DNA from 2 places in the Acinetobacter chinensis genome. Region 2 is predicted to be linked to the other one. Evidence: predicted binding sites of a transcription regulator. Region 2 holds the regulator's gene; the other holds the start of a gene.

Region 1 (7,670 bases), 880 kb from region 2:
CAGCCCAGCCTGTTCTTTTAAAACTTGGCAATCTGGAACAGTGTCAGCAGTATAATGGGCTGCCACCAGACTGGTTAAAGAACCCACATGCAGGCATGGTGTGGATTCCTGCGGGCAGTTTTGAGTTGGGCTCTACACTTGCCTATCCTGATGAACAGAACCTGGGAGAAAAAAAGAATCAGGTTCAGGGTTACTGGATGGATCAGACCGAAGTGACCGTCGCTCAGTTCAAAAGTTATGTGGATGCAACTCATTACATTACAGATGCCGAGAAACAGCATGAAGCCGCTGTTTTCACACCGGATATCAGACATCCTCAACAATGGTGGCAGTTAAAATCAGGCTATACCTGGAAAACGCCAAATGGTACAAAAGCAGAAGCTCCAAACCCTGCTGAACCTGTGCGCTATGTTACACAGAATGATGCTGCACATTATGCTGCCTGGCTGAACCGCGACCTTCCGACTGAAACAGAGTGGGAATATGCTGCAAAAGCACATTCTGCCAAAGACACTCCACTGCACGAAGAACCGCGGGATCATCAGCATGCACCGGTTGCCAATTACTGGCAGGGCAAGTTTCCTTTTGAAAATCTGAATCAGGATCATTTTCAGGGCATTGCACCTGTGGGCTGTTATCCTGCCAATGCCTTCAAACTGCACGATATGATTGGCAATGTCTGGGAATGGACCAGTTCATCCTATACAGGTGCTCATCATGAACAGGATGACAACCATATGGGGAACTACCGTCATTTACGTCATCAGCAGATTCAGGCTGTACCTTATGTGATTAAAGGCGGATCTTTTCTGTGTGCCAGCAACTATTGTGCCCGGTACAGAAACAGCAGCCGACATCCACAGGAAACTGATCTGGCAACCACACACACGGGATTCAGAACGGTTGAACGGCATCCTTAAAGATCAGGCAGCATTCACTTTCATCTGTATAAAATTCACCAATATACGACATCAGGTTCTGTATGATTCATTAAAATGACCTTACACCCTCATAAAAAGTGAGTTCATACAATGAAAAAAATACTGCTTCTCATCTGCACCCTTGCCTCAATTACTTTATCAGCCTGTGCAGTACATACCCCTGCCGGCAGTATCGTTGTTGACCCAGACGGTCGTTATCATGACCGTGGTACAGGGGATTTCTGTCCACCAGGGCAAGCTAAAAAAGGTCGCTGCTGATTTTGACATCACAGCTTCAGTCCTTAAAACTGAAGCTGTTTCAATGATCCAACTCAGGCTGTTAAAAACAGATACTGCCCTGCCTCACTGAATTTTCCTCTCAATTTTGGTATCTAATGCCAACCCAAAACCGAATCTGGCATAGATAATGTATACATCTGTATATTAATTTAAAAATTGTTGGGATTTTTCGCATGTCCACATCTTTAGACGGTTTACACTTTCCACTCGATTCAGGCTCTGGCAAGCCAAGCACCTCTGAAACAGGAAAATCCATCATTGCTGAAGCGCTGTCACTGGTTGACCATCAGACTTCACAGGAAGCACTGTCAGAAAAAAACTGGCGTAAACAGTATCCACGCTATTTTAAGGCACTGGTCAGTCAGGGCATTGCAACGACCAGCAATCCCATCACGATTGCAAAACAGGGACTGCATAAAGCACAGCACAGTTTTGAGTTTTATCGTGATGGTCAGAAATACCTGCTCAAAGATGTCATGCAACTGCCTGGTATCAGTAAGCTGCATACTGTAGAAGTCAAAGGTCAGAGCGATCTGGCACCTGAATGGTACATTCCATACCGTGGTCAGAAACTGCAAGGTGATGCCCTGCTGGCTCAGATACAGACCTGGCAGGACACTGGTATTATTGAATCCAGTCATGCAAAAGCACTGAGAGCTGTTCATGCACACCCTGAATGGTTTGATCTGTCTGATCAGACCATGGTGCTGTTTGGTGCTGCATCAGAAGCAGGTCCTTTGACCTGGCTCAGCCGCTGGAAAGCCAATATCATTGCAATTGATCTACCTGACAGTCGTGTATGGGACAAAATTTTATCCACTGTTTTAAAGGGAAATGCCACTTTATATGCACCAGGTCAGGAAAAAATATCTGATTCAGCAGATCCTGATGAACTGAAACAGAAACTCGGTGCTAATTTACTGACACAGATTCCTGAAATTGCCCACTGGCTTGCAGACAATCCTCACCAACTGAACCTGGCTGCCATTGCTTATCTGGATGGTGAAAAACATGTCCGTGTTTCCATGGCAATGGACAGTATTATGCATTATGTCAGCGAACAGAAACCGGACAGCAGCCTGATGTATATGTGTACTCCAACCGATGTTTATGCTGTTCCTGCTGAAGTGATTGATGCCTCAGCACAGAAATTCACCCAGCGCTCCACGTTTGAAAAGGCTCTGAGTAAAGGTATTTCCACCCTGTCTGGACAGCATTTTTTCAAAAGCGGTCAACAGCAGCTGATTCCATCTGACAATGGTGAATCTTATGGCATCGCTGACTGTCTGGTTGTCGAACAGGGACCGAACTACGCCCTGGCAAAACGGATTCAGCAATGGAGAGCAACCCTTGCCCGTCATCAGGGTCAGAAAGTCAGTATCAACATTGCACCATCCACCACCACGCATTCAGTCACTAAAAATCCTTTACTGAAAGCTGCATTTAATGGTGCTGAACTGTTTGATGTTGAAGCATTTGAACCTGCAACCACCAATGCGATTATGGCAGCGCTATGGATACATGACCTGCGTAACCCTGCTTCTGTTGCCAATCCAGAAACACCATTGAAGCATCCCTTACAGCTCATGATGGAAGGTGCGAACCACGGCGGTTTATGGCGTGTGTCCTATCTGGCTAGAACTGCCCTGCCTTTTGCAGCAATCTATGGTTTCGCTGCCGATAAACTGCCCATTAAACAGGTCATGAGTAAACTGAAGTTTTAAATTTCGATGTTTATAAGACAGATCACTACAGCTGTTGAAATGACAGCGATCTGCCTGTGTATTGTGCGGTAATAACTGCCTTTATTTTACCAATAAAAAAACGCTGCCTGAGCAGCGTTTTTTATGAGGAACTTTCAGCTCTGAACTGAAATCCTGACTTATTTATACAAACTGCAGGAATAACCAGAACAGACCACCTGACAGACAGATCGTCGCAGGTAATGTGAAAATCCATGCAGATAAAATTGTTTTAACTGTAGCAAAATTCAGACCTGTTTTATTGGCAACCATGGTACCCGCAACCGCAGAGTTCAGTACATGCGTTGTCGATACAGGCAAGCCAAAACCATCTGCCGCAGCAATTGTGGTCATCGCAACAAGTTCCGCTGACATACCCTGACCATAAGTCATATGGTGCTTACCAATACGCTCACCAACAGTCACTACAATACGCTTCCAGCCGACCATCGTACCCAGCCCCAATGCCAGTGCAACCGCAACTTTTACCCAGTTCGGAATGTACTGCAGGAAAGAATCAAGGTTCTTACGATAATCCTTCACCACTTTTTTCTGAGTCTCAGACATTTTCGGCAGCTGTTCAGCCTTATCCAGACGTTTGAATGCTGTTGTACTCAGGTACATGTCATTACGTAAAGAAGAAACTTCAGCTTCTGGAATATCTTTCAGATCGCCATACTTCGACACACGCTCGCCCAGATGATCTGTCAGGCTTGCAAGGGATGGAATCACCTGTGGATTCATCTCTTTGGTCTGAATAAACTTCGTAATCGTGTCACGCGCCTGCGTATCAGGAATATCTGCATGATTTGCATAAATAGCCGTTGCAGTCTGTGCAGACAACTGTTCAAAAGACTGAATGTGTTTTTCATCCAGGCTCTTATTCAGAGAATAAGCCAAAGGCACGATACCGATCAGAATCAGCATGATTAAGCCCATACCTTTCTGACCATCATTTGAACCGTGTGCAAAACTCACACCTGTACAGGTGAAAATAAGGATGGCACGGATCAGTGGTGGTGGTGGCTTATTGCCTTCTGGTGGCTGGAACAGCTCTACCTGCTTACGGAAAATCTTTTTCACGATCAGGAACACGACAGCTGCAAATGCAAAACCGATCAAAGGTGAAAACAGCAGTGCTTTACCTACTTTGAGAACCTGATCCATATCCACGCCACTCGCTCCACTGGAGGAATGCAGAATATAGTTCATGATCCCCACACCCAGAATCGAACCGATTAAAGTGTGAGAACTTGAAGCAGGAATACCTAAGAACCATGTTCCTAAGTTCCAGAGAATCGCCGCTATCAGCATGGCAAAAACCATGGCAAAACCTGCACCTGAACCGACATTCATGATCAGCTCAACAGGAAGCAGCGCAATAATGCCGTATGCAACAGCACCACTGGCAACCATGACCCCAAGGAAATTACAGAAACCAGCCCACATCACCGCAACAGGTGCAGGTAAGGCATTGGTATAAATTACGGTTGCGACAGCATTGGCCGTATCATGAAAACCATTTACAAATTCAAAGCCAAGCGCAATAAGTAACGCTGTAGCCAGTAAAATCACAGAAAAAAGACTTAAAGCTGGAACATGAGCCAGATCGGCTGAAAGTTGAAAACCGATATAAATCAGTGTTGCAATAATTACCGTCAAAAACACAGGAACAAAAAATTTCGGCGTTGGGACGTGCACATTCGTCGATTTCAGCGGTACCTGTTGTACCTCATGTTCAGCGGGAGGAGTATTTGAATTCATGCAGACGGTTAAAGAGGATATGAATATCCGCTATTGTTCAATTTAATTATGACAATTATATGACAAAAAGCCCCCTGTTGAAGTTAATTTTTATACAAATAAACTCCATCCAGACAGCACTTTTACGCTTTAAAATTATTTTTATCAGATAAATATCAAATAGATAATATAAAACCACTCATATAATATATGTATTACACAGACTTTCTGGAACTGTAATAAAAGTTGTCATATTACAAATATGATCACATTCATCCCTGTATTGCAGACCTATACTGAAGCATCTTTGTGACAGATTGATGAATATTCATACAGCTTAATGATTTTATTCAATCTTTACTCTAACTGACTAAAGTTTCTGCAAATTATGTCCAGTTTGGCAGAGCATCGCTGAATTTGAATTAAATCATGCTGAACTCTGCTAATATATTGCCGATTTTATATTCCATCGGATTGGGTTATTTATGTCCACGCTTGCCACATTAAAAGAGCTTCTCGCCAAACGCATCCTGATTATTGACGGTGCGATGGGTACCATGATTCAACGCCATAAATTAGAAGAAGCCGACTATCGTGGTGAGCGTTTTGCCGACTGGGCATCAGACCTTAAAGGCAACAATGACCTTCTGGTTCTGACACAACCGCAAATCATTCAGGGTATTCATGAAGCCTACCTCGATGCGGGTGCTGACATCATTGAAACCAACTCGTTCAATGGTACAAAAGTTTCGATGTCGGACTATCACATGGAAGAATATGTCCATGAGATCAACTTTGAAGCGGCACGTATTGCCAAAGCGGCTTGTGAAAAATATTCGACCCCTGACAAACCACGTTTTGTCGCAGGTGTACTTGGTCCTACATCACGTACCTGTTCGATTTCTCCAAATGTAAATGACCCTGCATTCCGTAACATTACTTTTGATGAACTCAAAGAAAACTATATTGAAGCTGCACATGCCTTGATCGAAGGTGGTGCAGATATTCTGCTGATCGAAACTGTATTCGATACGCTGAACTGTAAAGCAGCAATTTTTGCAGTGAAAGAAGTGTTTAATCAGATTGGTTATGAATTGCCATTGATGATTTCAGGCACGATTACGGATGCCTCAGGTCGTACATTGACTGGTCAAACTGCGGAAGCATTCTGGAATTCAGTCCGTCATGGTGATTTATTGTCGATTGGTTTTAACTGTGCGCTCGGTGCAGATGCCATGCGTCCGCATGTCAAAACCATTTCTGATGTTGCTGATACTTTTGTTTCAGCGCATCCAAATGCAGGCTTGCCAAATGCTTTCGGTGGTTATGATGAAACCCCTGAAGAAACTGCGGCATTTATCAAAGAATTTGCTGAAAGCGGTTTGATCAATATTACAGGTGGTTGTTGTGGTACAACACCTGATCATATCCGTGCCATTTACAATGCAGTCAAAGACATCAAACCTCGCCAAGTGCCTGAAACCCAGCCTGCATGTCGTTTGAGTGGTTTAGAACCATTTAACATCACTGAAGATTCATTATTTGTGAACGTCGGTGAACGTACTAACGTAACTGGTTCTAAAAAATTCTTACGTTTAATCCGTGAAGAAAACTTTGCCGAAGCTTTAGATGTAGCCTTGCAACAAGTGATTGCAGGCGCACAGGTGATCGACATTAACATGGATGAAGGGATGCTTGATTCGCAAGGTGCGATGGTGCATTTCCTCAATCTTGTGGCTTCTGAACCTGAAATTTCTAAAGTGCCAATCATGATTGACTCATCAAAATGGGAAATCATTGAAGCAGGCTTGAAATGCGTTCAAGGTAAACCTGTAGTGAACTCAATTTCCCTCAAAGAGGGTTATGACGAGTTTGTACAAAAAGCACGTTTATGTCGTCAGTACGGTGCAGCGATCATCGTCATGGCATTTGATGAAACAGGTCAGGCGGATACCGCCGCACGTAAGCGTGAAATCTGTAAGCGTTCTTATGATGTGTTGGTGAATGATGTTGGCTTCCCTGCTGAAGATATTATTTTCGATCCAAACGTATTTGCTGTGGCAACAGGGATTGAAGAACATAACAACTATGCAGTTGATTTCATTGAGGCAACGGGTTGGATTAAACAGAATCTACCGCATGCAATGATTTCAGGCGGTGTGTCTAACGTATCCTTCTCATTCCGTGGCAATGAGCCTGTCCGTGAAGCGATTCACTCTGTGTTCCTTTATCATGCCATCAAACAAGGCATGACTATGGGGATCGTAAATGCCGGTCAGATGGCGATTTACGATGATATTGACCCTGAATTAAAAGCTGCGGTTGAAGATGTGATTCTGAATCAGAATCAGGGTGAAAGCCAACATGATGCAACTGAAAAACTGCTTGAAGTGGCAGAAAAATACCGTGGTCAGGGTGCAGCACAAAAACAGGTCGAAAATCTGGAATGGCGTGAGCTTCCTGTCGAAAAACGTCTTGAACATGCTCTTGTTAAAGGCATCACGACTTTTATTGATGAAGATACTGAAGAAGCTCGTTTAAAATCAGCGCGTCCGCTTGATGTAATCGAAGGACCATTGATGGATGGTATGAACGTGGTCGGTGACCTGTTCGGTTCAGGTAAAATGTTCCTGCCACAGGTAGTTAAATCTGCACGTGTGATGAAACAAGCTGTGGCTTGGTTGAACCCGTTCATTGAAGCTGAAAAATCTGGCGGTCAGTCTAAAGGTAAAGTCCTGATGGCAACCGTAAAAGGTGATGTACATGATATTGGTAAAAATATTGTGGGCGTGGTTTTAGGCTGTAATGGTTATGACATCATTGACCTTGGCGTGATGGTACCTGCTGAGAAAATTTTACAGACTGCAATTGATGAAAATGTCGATATTATCGGCTTGTCTGGTTTGATTACGCCTTCATTGGATGAAATGGTTTTTGTTGCTAAAGAAATGCAACGTAAAGGTTT
Region 2 (7,670 bases):
GGGGCGATAAAGCCTACGCGCATTACCGTAAACTGAAAGTGGACAGTCGAAGCAAAATGCTGACCTTCAGTGATGGTCTGAACCTGGAAAAAGCCTGGTCTTTACATCAGTACTTCAAAGACCGTTTTCAGGTCAGCTTCGGGATTGGAACCAACCTGACCAATGATATGGGACAGACGCCACTGAATATTGTATTGAAACTGGTGGAATGTAACGGTCAGTCTGTGGCAAAAATTTCTGACAGCCCGGGTAAAACCATGACCGATAATGATACGTTCCTTGCATATCTGCGACAGGTGTTTGATATTCAGGCTGAAGAATAATTCATCAGAAGGCAGTACCGTCAAATGCTGAAGGCTTATCTGATATTCTGCTAAAGCAATACATAAAATCTGAAATATTGTGCAAATGAGCTGTGTTAAGATCTGAGCATCTGATTTCAATAAAAACCGAAAATTATGACTCAATCTGCCCTCAGTTTCGGCTTGCTGGTTGAAGCCGAAGAACTTGTGCCTCATCTGGGAAATGAGAAACTTCGGATTGTCGATCTGAGCCGAAGTTCAGTTTATGAACAGCTGCATCTACCTCATGCACTTCACGTCCAGCCGAAGCTGCTGGTCCGTCAGGAAGAGTATGCGTCAGGTCTTTTACCTGATCAGGATGGGCTTGAAGCCCTGGTCCGTTATTTAAATATTTCGCCAGAGCACCATGTTGTGGTTTATGACGATGAAGGTGGTGCATGGGCAGGGCGTTTAATCTGGAATCTGCACTGCATCGGTTTTGAGCAGGTCAGTCTGCTGAATGGCGGTATTCATGCCTGGCTTGCTGCGGGTTATCCGACATCGGCTGAGACAGAAAAATCTGAACCGGTGGATGAGCTGATTTCCTGGCAACCTGTAGAGCAGACATACCGTATTCAATATGAGAGCCTGCTCAATCAGGTCAATAATCAGGGCATTCAGCTGTGGGACTGCCGCACTGAAGATGAATATACCGGTCAGCGTCTGGCAGCCCGACGCGGTGGTCATATACCAGGCGCACTTCATTTTGAATGGAGTACTGCCCTTAACCGACAAAATCATTTAAAATTGCAGCCACTTGAACGCACTCAACAGAGACTTGAGCAGGCTGGATTCAATCTGGAAAAGCCCGTAGTTGTATATTGTCAGTCGCATCACCGCTCAGGTTTTGCCTACATACTCGGACGCTTGCTGGGCTGGAATATACAGGCTTATGATGGTGCGTGGAGTGAATGGGGCAACCGCCTCGATAGTCCTGTCATTACTGGAGAGTTGCCGTCTTGAGCCTCACATCACGATTAAAAAAACAGATTTTCATCCAGGCACAGCGTGTTGTTCCACAGCATCAGTTATCCCGCGTTGTGGGAAAACTTGCAGCAAGTGAAAACCCACTGATTAAAAATACAGTTATTCAGGCATTTAAAGCGCAATACGGTATTGATATGTCTATTGCTGAACAGACCAATGCACTGAAATATAAATCATTTAATGAATTTTTTACCCGCTCTCTGAAAGAGGGTGTGCGTGATGTAGACACCGATCCTGCCAGTGTTGTTTCACCTGCTGATGGTGCGATTTCACAGCTCGGAAAAATTGAAAATGGCGATGTTTTCCAGGCCAAAGGTCAGCGTTTTTCTGTAGAAAAACTGATCGCAGATCCGCGTCTTGCTGAACCGTTTAAGAACGGTGAATTTGCGACGGTTTATCTTTCTCCAAAAGATTATCACCGCGTACACATGCCTTTTGCAGGCACACTGACTGAAACACTGTATGTGCCTGGTGAGCTGTTTTCGGTGAATCAGACCACAGCGGAAAATATTCCAGGGCTGTTTGCACGCAATGAACGCATGGTCTGCCTGTTTGACACTGAAGTCGGGCGTATGGCGGTTGTACTGGTGGGTGCCATGATTGTTGCAGGTATTGAAACGGTTGCAACCGGTAAGGTTAAACCATCAGGTCGTCTTGAACTGAACCAGCACAGTCTGCAACTGGAAAAAGGTGCAGAGCTTGGTCGTTTCTATCTGGGTTCAACAGCTATTGTATTGTTTGAACAGAATAAAATGCAGTGGGATGCAGCGTTTACAGCAAACTCAACTGTTGTGATGGGTGAAGCACTGGGGAAAATTCTGTAAGGGATGAATCAGGCTGAATGCTGTAATGAATATTAAAAAATGGGAGTAAACTCCCATTTTTTATGTCTGATACTGTCGCTCATTTCACGTCTGTGCCTACGCATTCACCTGAACATGATAATGCTTCAGCGTCTGTGTCTTTTTCAGCAGAAACTCAGGTTTCATCTGCTTTGAACAGACGGTCTTTAGGGAATACCACTTTAAAGACAGAGCCCCGATTTTCATGTGACTCAATTTCAAGATAAGCGTTATGCTGCATCAGCACATGTTTCACAATGGCTAAGCCCAGACCGGTTCCACCTGTCTGTCGGCTTCGGGCGCTGTCCACACGATAGAAGCGTTCTGTCAGACGGGGTAAGTGTCGTGGGTCAATTCCGATCCCTGTGTCTTCGACAGTAAAATAGCCATGATCATGATCGTCATGCCAGCCAATGGTGATGGTTCCACCCTTCGGGGTGTATTTGATGGCATTAGTGATCAGATTGCTGAAAGCACTCGCTAGTTCAATGTCTGAACCGATCAGATCACAGTGGCTGTCAATGTCCAGGTTCAGGGTGTGACCATAATCAACGTTGTATGCCTGAGCATCATCAAATAACTGATTCATCAGTCCTGGCATTTCCACGATCTGGTTTTTTGCAACTTTTTTGTCATTTTCCAGGCGCGACAGTAGCAGTAAATCATTGACTAGTGCATTCATGCGTTTGGTCTGTGCCTGCATCTGGTCAAATGCACGTTTCCAGCGGGGATTCAGGTCTTCCTGATCAGTAAACGTTTCAATATAACCACTGAGCACGGTCAGAGGCGTACGCAGCTCATGAGAGATGTTGTCGACAAAGTCTTTGCGCATCTGCTCAAGATTGTGCATACGGGTAACATCATAGGCGACCAGCAGACGACTTTCACCACCAAAACGGGTCATTTTGATCTGAACATAATGGTCTTCAAACGCTGAAGATTTCATTTTCAGCCCATCGGGTGCCTGATCAATATGATTGAAGTATTCAATAAAACCAGGCTGACGAAGAATAGTCAGAATGTTGCGCCCACGGTCCAGTGACTGAATGCCCAGCAGTTTTTCAGCAGCCGGGTTCCACCATTCAATCTGATGCATTTCATCAATCAGTACCACAGCCTCAGCCAGTGCAACCAGTGATGACTGCGCACGGTCAATCAGTCCGACCATTTCTGCCTGAACAATCCGTTCCTGACGCTGAGCACGGTAAACATTGAACAGCAGTGCGCCCCATATTCCATCCAGATTGGGTGGAACATCGTAGGGACGGTTGGAAATCCATTCATTGACCAGGAAAAGCGAGCGCAGCTGTAATGCAAAAAAGACTGCAAATGCAAGCAGCAGACAGCTCCATAAATACCCAGTCCCAAAGCCAACACAGGCCGCGATCAGCAGGAAAAAAGCGAGTAAGCGTAAGTCCTGTTTGGCAAAAGTCCATAAACTGCTGTATCGGAATTTTTTATGTTCACGGGCAAGTTCAGGGACGGGGTAGGGTTCATACATACAGTCAGATTAACCTAAAGCAACATCGGCACGGGTGGAGAAACGGTAGCCCGTACCACGGACAGTCTGTACAAAGCGATCAGCACCATAAGGTTCGAGTACTTTGCGCAGACGGCGGATATGGACATCAATTGTACGGTCTTCAATGTATACATTACCACCCCAGACCTGATCCAGTAACTGAGCACGGGTATAGGCGCGTTCAGGATGGGTCATGAAAAAGGCTAGTAAACGATATTCAGTGGGCCCCATTTCAAGAATGTTGTTGCCAAAGCTGACACGCTGACTGACAGGGTCAAGAATCAGCCCATTGGCATCAATGGTTTTTTCACCGCTGAGCGCATTGGCACGACGCAGAACCGCCTTGATACGGGACACCAGTTCACGTGTGGAAAAAGGCTTGGTCATGTAGTCGTCTGCACCTGCATCCAGACCCTGTACTTTATGGTCTTCTTCGCCGCGTGCTGTCAGCATGATCACTGGGATTTCATTCAGGTTTTCATCACGTTTCAGTCGGCGGCATAAGTCCACACCACTGACACCGCCTGGCAGCATCCAGTCCAGCAGAATCAGCGATGGACGTTGATCCACGATCATCTGGTGAGCCTGTTTGGCATCTTCAGCCTGCAAACACTGAAAGCCTGCCATGTCCAGAGAGGTATGAATCATTTCTCTGATTGGAAGTTCGTCATCGACGATTAATATGTAGTCATCTTTCACAACGCAATATCCTAATTAGTGTAAACGGTGGACCGCTTTTTATTTATGACAGGCTTATTACAAAGATTAATTATGACAGTATCATTGCAGAAAGGGGGCTATCGCTGATTATTGCAACCTTTTGTGACAATTTTTAGACGAATTCATGAACAGTTCAAGACAATGCCATTTTTGAAAAAAATTAAATAAAACAGTTTTCTGAATTGAACAGCATCTGAAAATACCGCTTTAACTGAGAATCAGCCGGGCAGTTCAGCGTGTTCTGCAAATGTTTCCAGCAGTGACAGAAACACGGTTTCACAGGCAGAAACAATCTCATCCAGTGACTGTCTGAAGCCACCCATCACCCAGCGGACAGCAATCTGAGTGACATAACCGTTCAGTCCGGTTGCGACCAGGGAAATTTCCTGCTCGCTGCGGGGAATGCGGGGCATCATCAGCATGACAAAAGCCTGAATCATCCGGTCAAAACGACCCATGGTTTCCTGTATGGTGGCGTGATTATGCAGTTCCTGAACCAGCATGGCATCGACATAAATGATCCGGGCGGTGCGCGGGTCATCTTTCAGCATGGAAAACAGAGCACGAAGTCCGCTGTGAATCATCTGACGTGGTTCGGGGGATGCCTGCATGACACCCTGCATGACGGTCTGCTGCAGCTGTTCAATCAGCTGTAAAAAAATGGTCTGAAACAGATCTTCACTCTTTTTGAAGGATTCGTAGAAGTAACGTTCAGTGAGTTTTGCTTCTACACAGATATCCTTCACAGTCACTGAAAAGAAACCCTGAGAGCCATAGGCTTCAATTCCAGCCTCAATCAGTTTGTCACGACGAGCCTGTTTCCGCTCACTCAGGGACATGCCTTTGAACTGACGCTCTTTGACTGTTTTTTTAACAGGCGCTGTAGAGGCGGTGGGTTTTACATCATGATCTGTATCTGAGTAAGTCATATGAAATTGTGCCAAATGAACCGTGCAAACTGGAATATTTTATCAATAAAATCAGCAGAAGCCTATGTCAGGCTGTTTGTGTAATATTTCATCAGTAAAACATGGATGGATGATATTGACAATATCTATTGTCAAATTTATATTGAGGGTGTGAGCTGCACATGGGTAAACTTTGTGCGGAATTTTGACAAAGGAAAGACAATGAAAAATTTTAAAAACAAAGTCGCTGCAATTACTGGTGCGGGCTCAGGTATGGGACAGCAGCTGGCAATTCTTCTTGCGAAAGCTGGCTGTCATTTATCCATCAGCGATGTCAACGAAAAAGGACTGGCTGAGACTGTAGAACTGACAAAACCTTATAACGTGCGTGTTACAAGTAAAAAAGTAAACGTGGCAGACCGTGAGCAGATGAAAGCATGGGCTGAAGAAACGGTTCAGAATCACGGTTCAGTCAATCTGATTTTCAATAATGCCGGTGTGGCACTGGGTTCGACGGTTGAAGGGGCGAGCTACGAAGATCTTGAGTGGATCATGGGGATTAACTACTGGGGCGTTGTGTACGGCACCAAAGAATTTTTACCGTATCTGAAAAAATCAGGTGATGGTCATATCATCAATACTTCCAGTCTGTTTGGTCTGACAGCTCAGCCAACTCAGTCTGCCTATAACTCTTCCAAGTTTGCGGTACGTGGCTTTACAGAAGCGTTACGTCAGGAACTGGACCTGGAAAAGTGTGGTGTGAGTGCGACCTGTGTACACCCAGGGGGTATCCGTACCAATATTGCCAACGATGCCCGTATGAATGACAGCCTGAAATCATTGGGTATGAATCCTGAAAAGTCAGCGAAAGCATTCAACAAACTGTTGCGTATGCCAGCAGAAGAAGCAGCTCAGGAAATTCTGGATGCTGTGCTGAAAAACAAACGTCGTCTGCTGATTGGTAATGATGCGAAAACACTAGATATTGTTCAGCGTATTCTGCCGACGGGTTATCAGAAAATTACGGGTCTGGCGACCAAAATGAGTAAGCGTCTGGAACCGAAATAAGTTCTGAATACTGATCATGAAAAAACCCGCATTTTGCGGGTTTTTTATTGGAAATTCAGTATCAAATGATCATTCATCCGGTTAAATCAGTGCCTTAATCGCTTTTTTCTTCCACACAAACTGATAATACAGTCCCTGCATCATACACAGACTGACAAAGGCGAGTGCATAAGCGTACCAGATGCCTTTCAGTCCCCACCACTCGCTGAACAGCCATGCAGCAGGAATTTCAATACACACAATCGCTGCGATATTTAAGATCATGGGAACGGTCACTGTTCCGCTTGCCCGCATAATGGAGGCAAAAATAGAAGCAGCACCAAAAAACAGAATTGACCACAGCACAATAAACAGCAGATTCTGTCCCAGCTCAATCACGGTATCATCGGTAATGAAAAGTGCCATCAGATAGCGGGAAAACAGATAGGCAATCGCAATCAGTCCACCTGTAATTGCAATATTCATCAGCAGAGAAGTTCGGGTCACTTTGCGTAACAGCTCAGATTTTCCAGCCCCGATCGCCTGTGCAGCAAAAATGGATGCTGCAATGGAAATGGACAGCGCAGGGAACTGAATATAATTCAGCACCTGATTGACCGCACCATAGGCAGCCGTGGCATGTGCCCCATAATGATTGACCAGTCCGATAATCACCAGGCCTGCTGTCGAGGTGGTGACCATCTGAATGGCGGTTGGAATACCGAGCCGTAAAATAATTTTACTCAGTTGGGGCTGATGTCTGATATGACTGAATAAGGAAGCATCGGGTTTTAAAGGATGATCTTTTTTATTGAGGTAAATAAATAAAAAAATCAGCACCGCGATATAACCGATACTGGTGGCAAGGGCAGGTGCAATAATGCCCAGTTTCGGCATGTTGAAATAACCTGCAATAAAGACAGGCGTAATGATAATACCGATAATAATGGTCATGCTGGACGCAATCAGGGGCGTCACACTGTCACCGACACCCCGCAGAATCGAGGTATAGATAATATAAATAAACAGCAGCGGACTACCGGCCAGCATCCATTGCACATAGGGCAGGGACAGGTGCATGACACTTGGGTCTACGCCCAGCAGGATTAAAATTCTGTGTGCGGACAGAACTCCTGTAATGGCAATAATACTGCCACCGATCAGCGTCATAAACAGCGTGGAACCCACGACACAGCGCACTTTTTCTGTATTGCCTGCACCCCATGCCTGACCGACCAGTACCGTTGCACCAGACGAAATACCAATCACAAAAGCCAGCAGAAAAAACAGAATTGGGAAAAAA

The links. The regulator PhoB, encoded in region 2, activates phosphate uptake and scavenging genes when phosphate is short. The targets are predictions, from matches to a motif close to TGTCATNAANCTGTCATAA.
Region 1: a site for PhoB is predicted at 4,773-4,791, ahead of CDG60_RS13300 (inorganic phosphate transporter). Genes of this name have one in related genera too.

The regions. Positions count from the first base shown of each region.
Region 1 is NZ_CP032134.1:2,604,052-2,611,721, forward strand. Features, by position in the region: gene CDG60_RS13290 (SUMF1/EgtB/PvdO family nonheme iron enzyme) at 1-920, shown strand, start outside; gene CDG60_RS18315 (hypothetical protein) at 1,032-1,199, shown strand; gene CDG60_RS13295 (hypothetical protein) at 1,394-2,944, shown strand; gene CDG60_RS13300 (inorganic phosphate transporter) at 3,107-4,726, opposite strand; gene metH (methionine synthase) at 5,191-7,670, shown strand, end outside.
Region 2 is NZ_CP032134.1:3,484,449-3,492,118, reverse strand. Features, by position in the region: gene pncB (nicotinate phosphoribosyltransferase) at 1-323, shown strand, start outside; gene CDG60_RS17600 (sulfurtransferase) at 459-1,304, shown strand; gene asd (archaetidylserine decarboxylase) at 1,301-2,152, shown strand; gene phoR (phosphate regulon sensor histidine kinase PhoR) at 2,307-3,671, opposite strand; gene phoB (phosphate regulon transcriptional regulator PhoB) at 3,681-4,391, opposite strand; gene CDG60_RS17580 (TetR/AcrR family transcriptional regulator) at 4,631-5,341, opposite strand; gene CDG60_RS17575 (SDR family NAD(P)-dependent oxidoreductase) at 5,543-6,388, shown strand; gene CDG60_RS17570 (MATE family efflux transporter) at 6,470-7,670, opposite strand, start outside.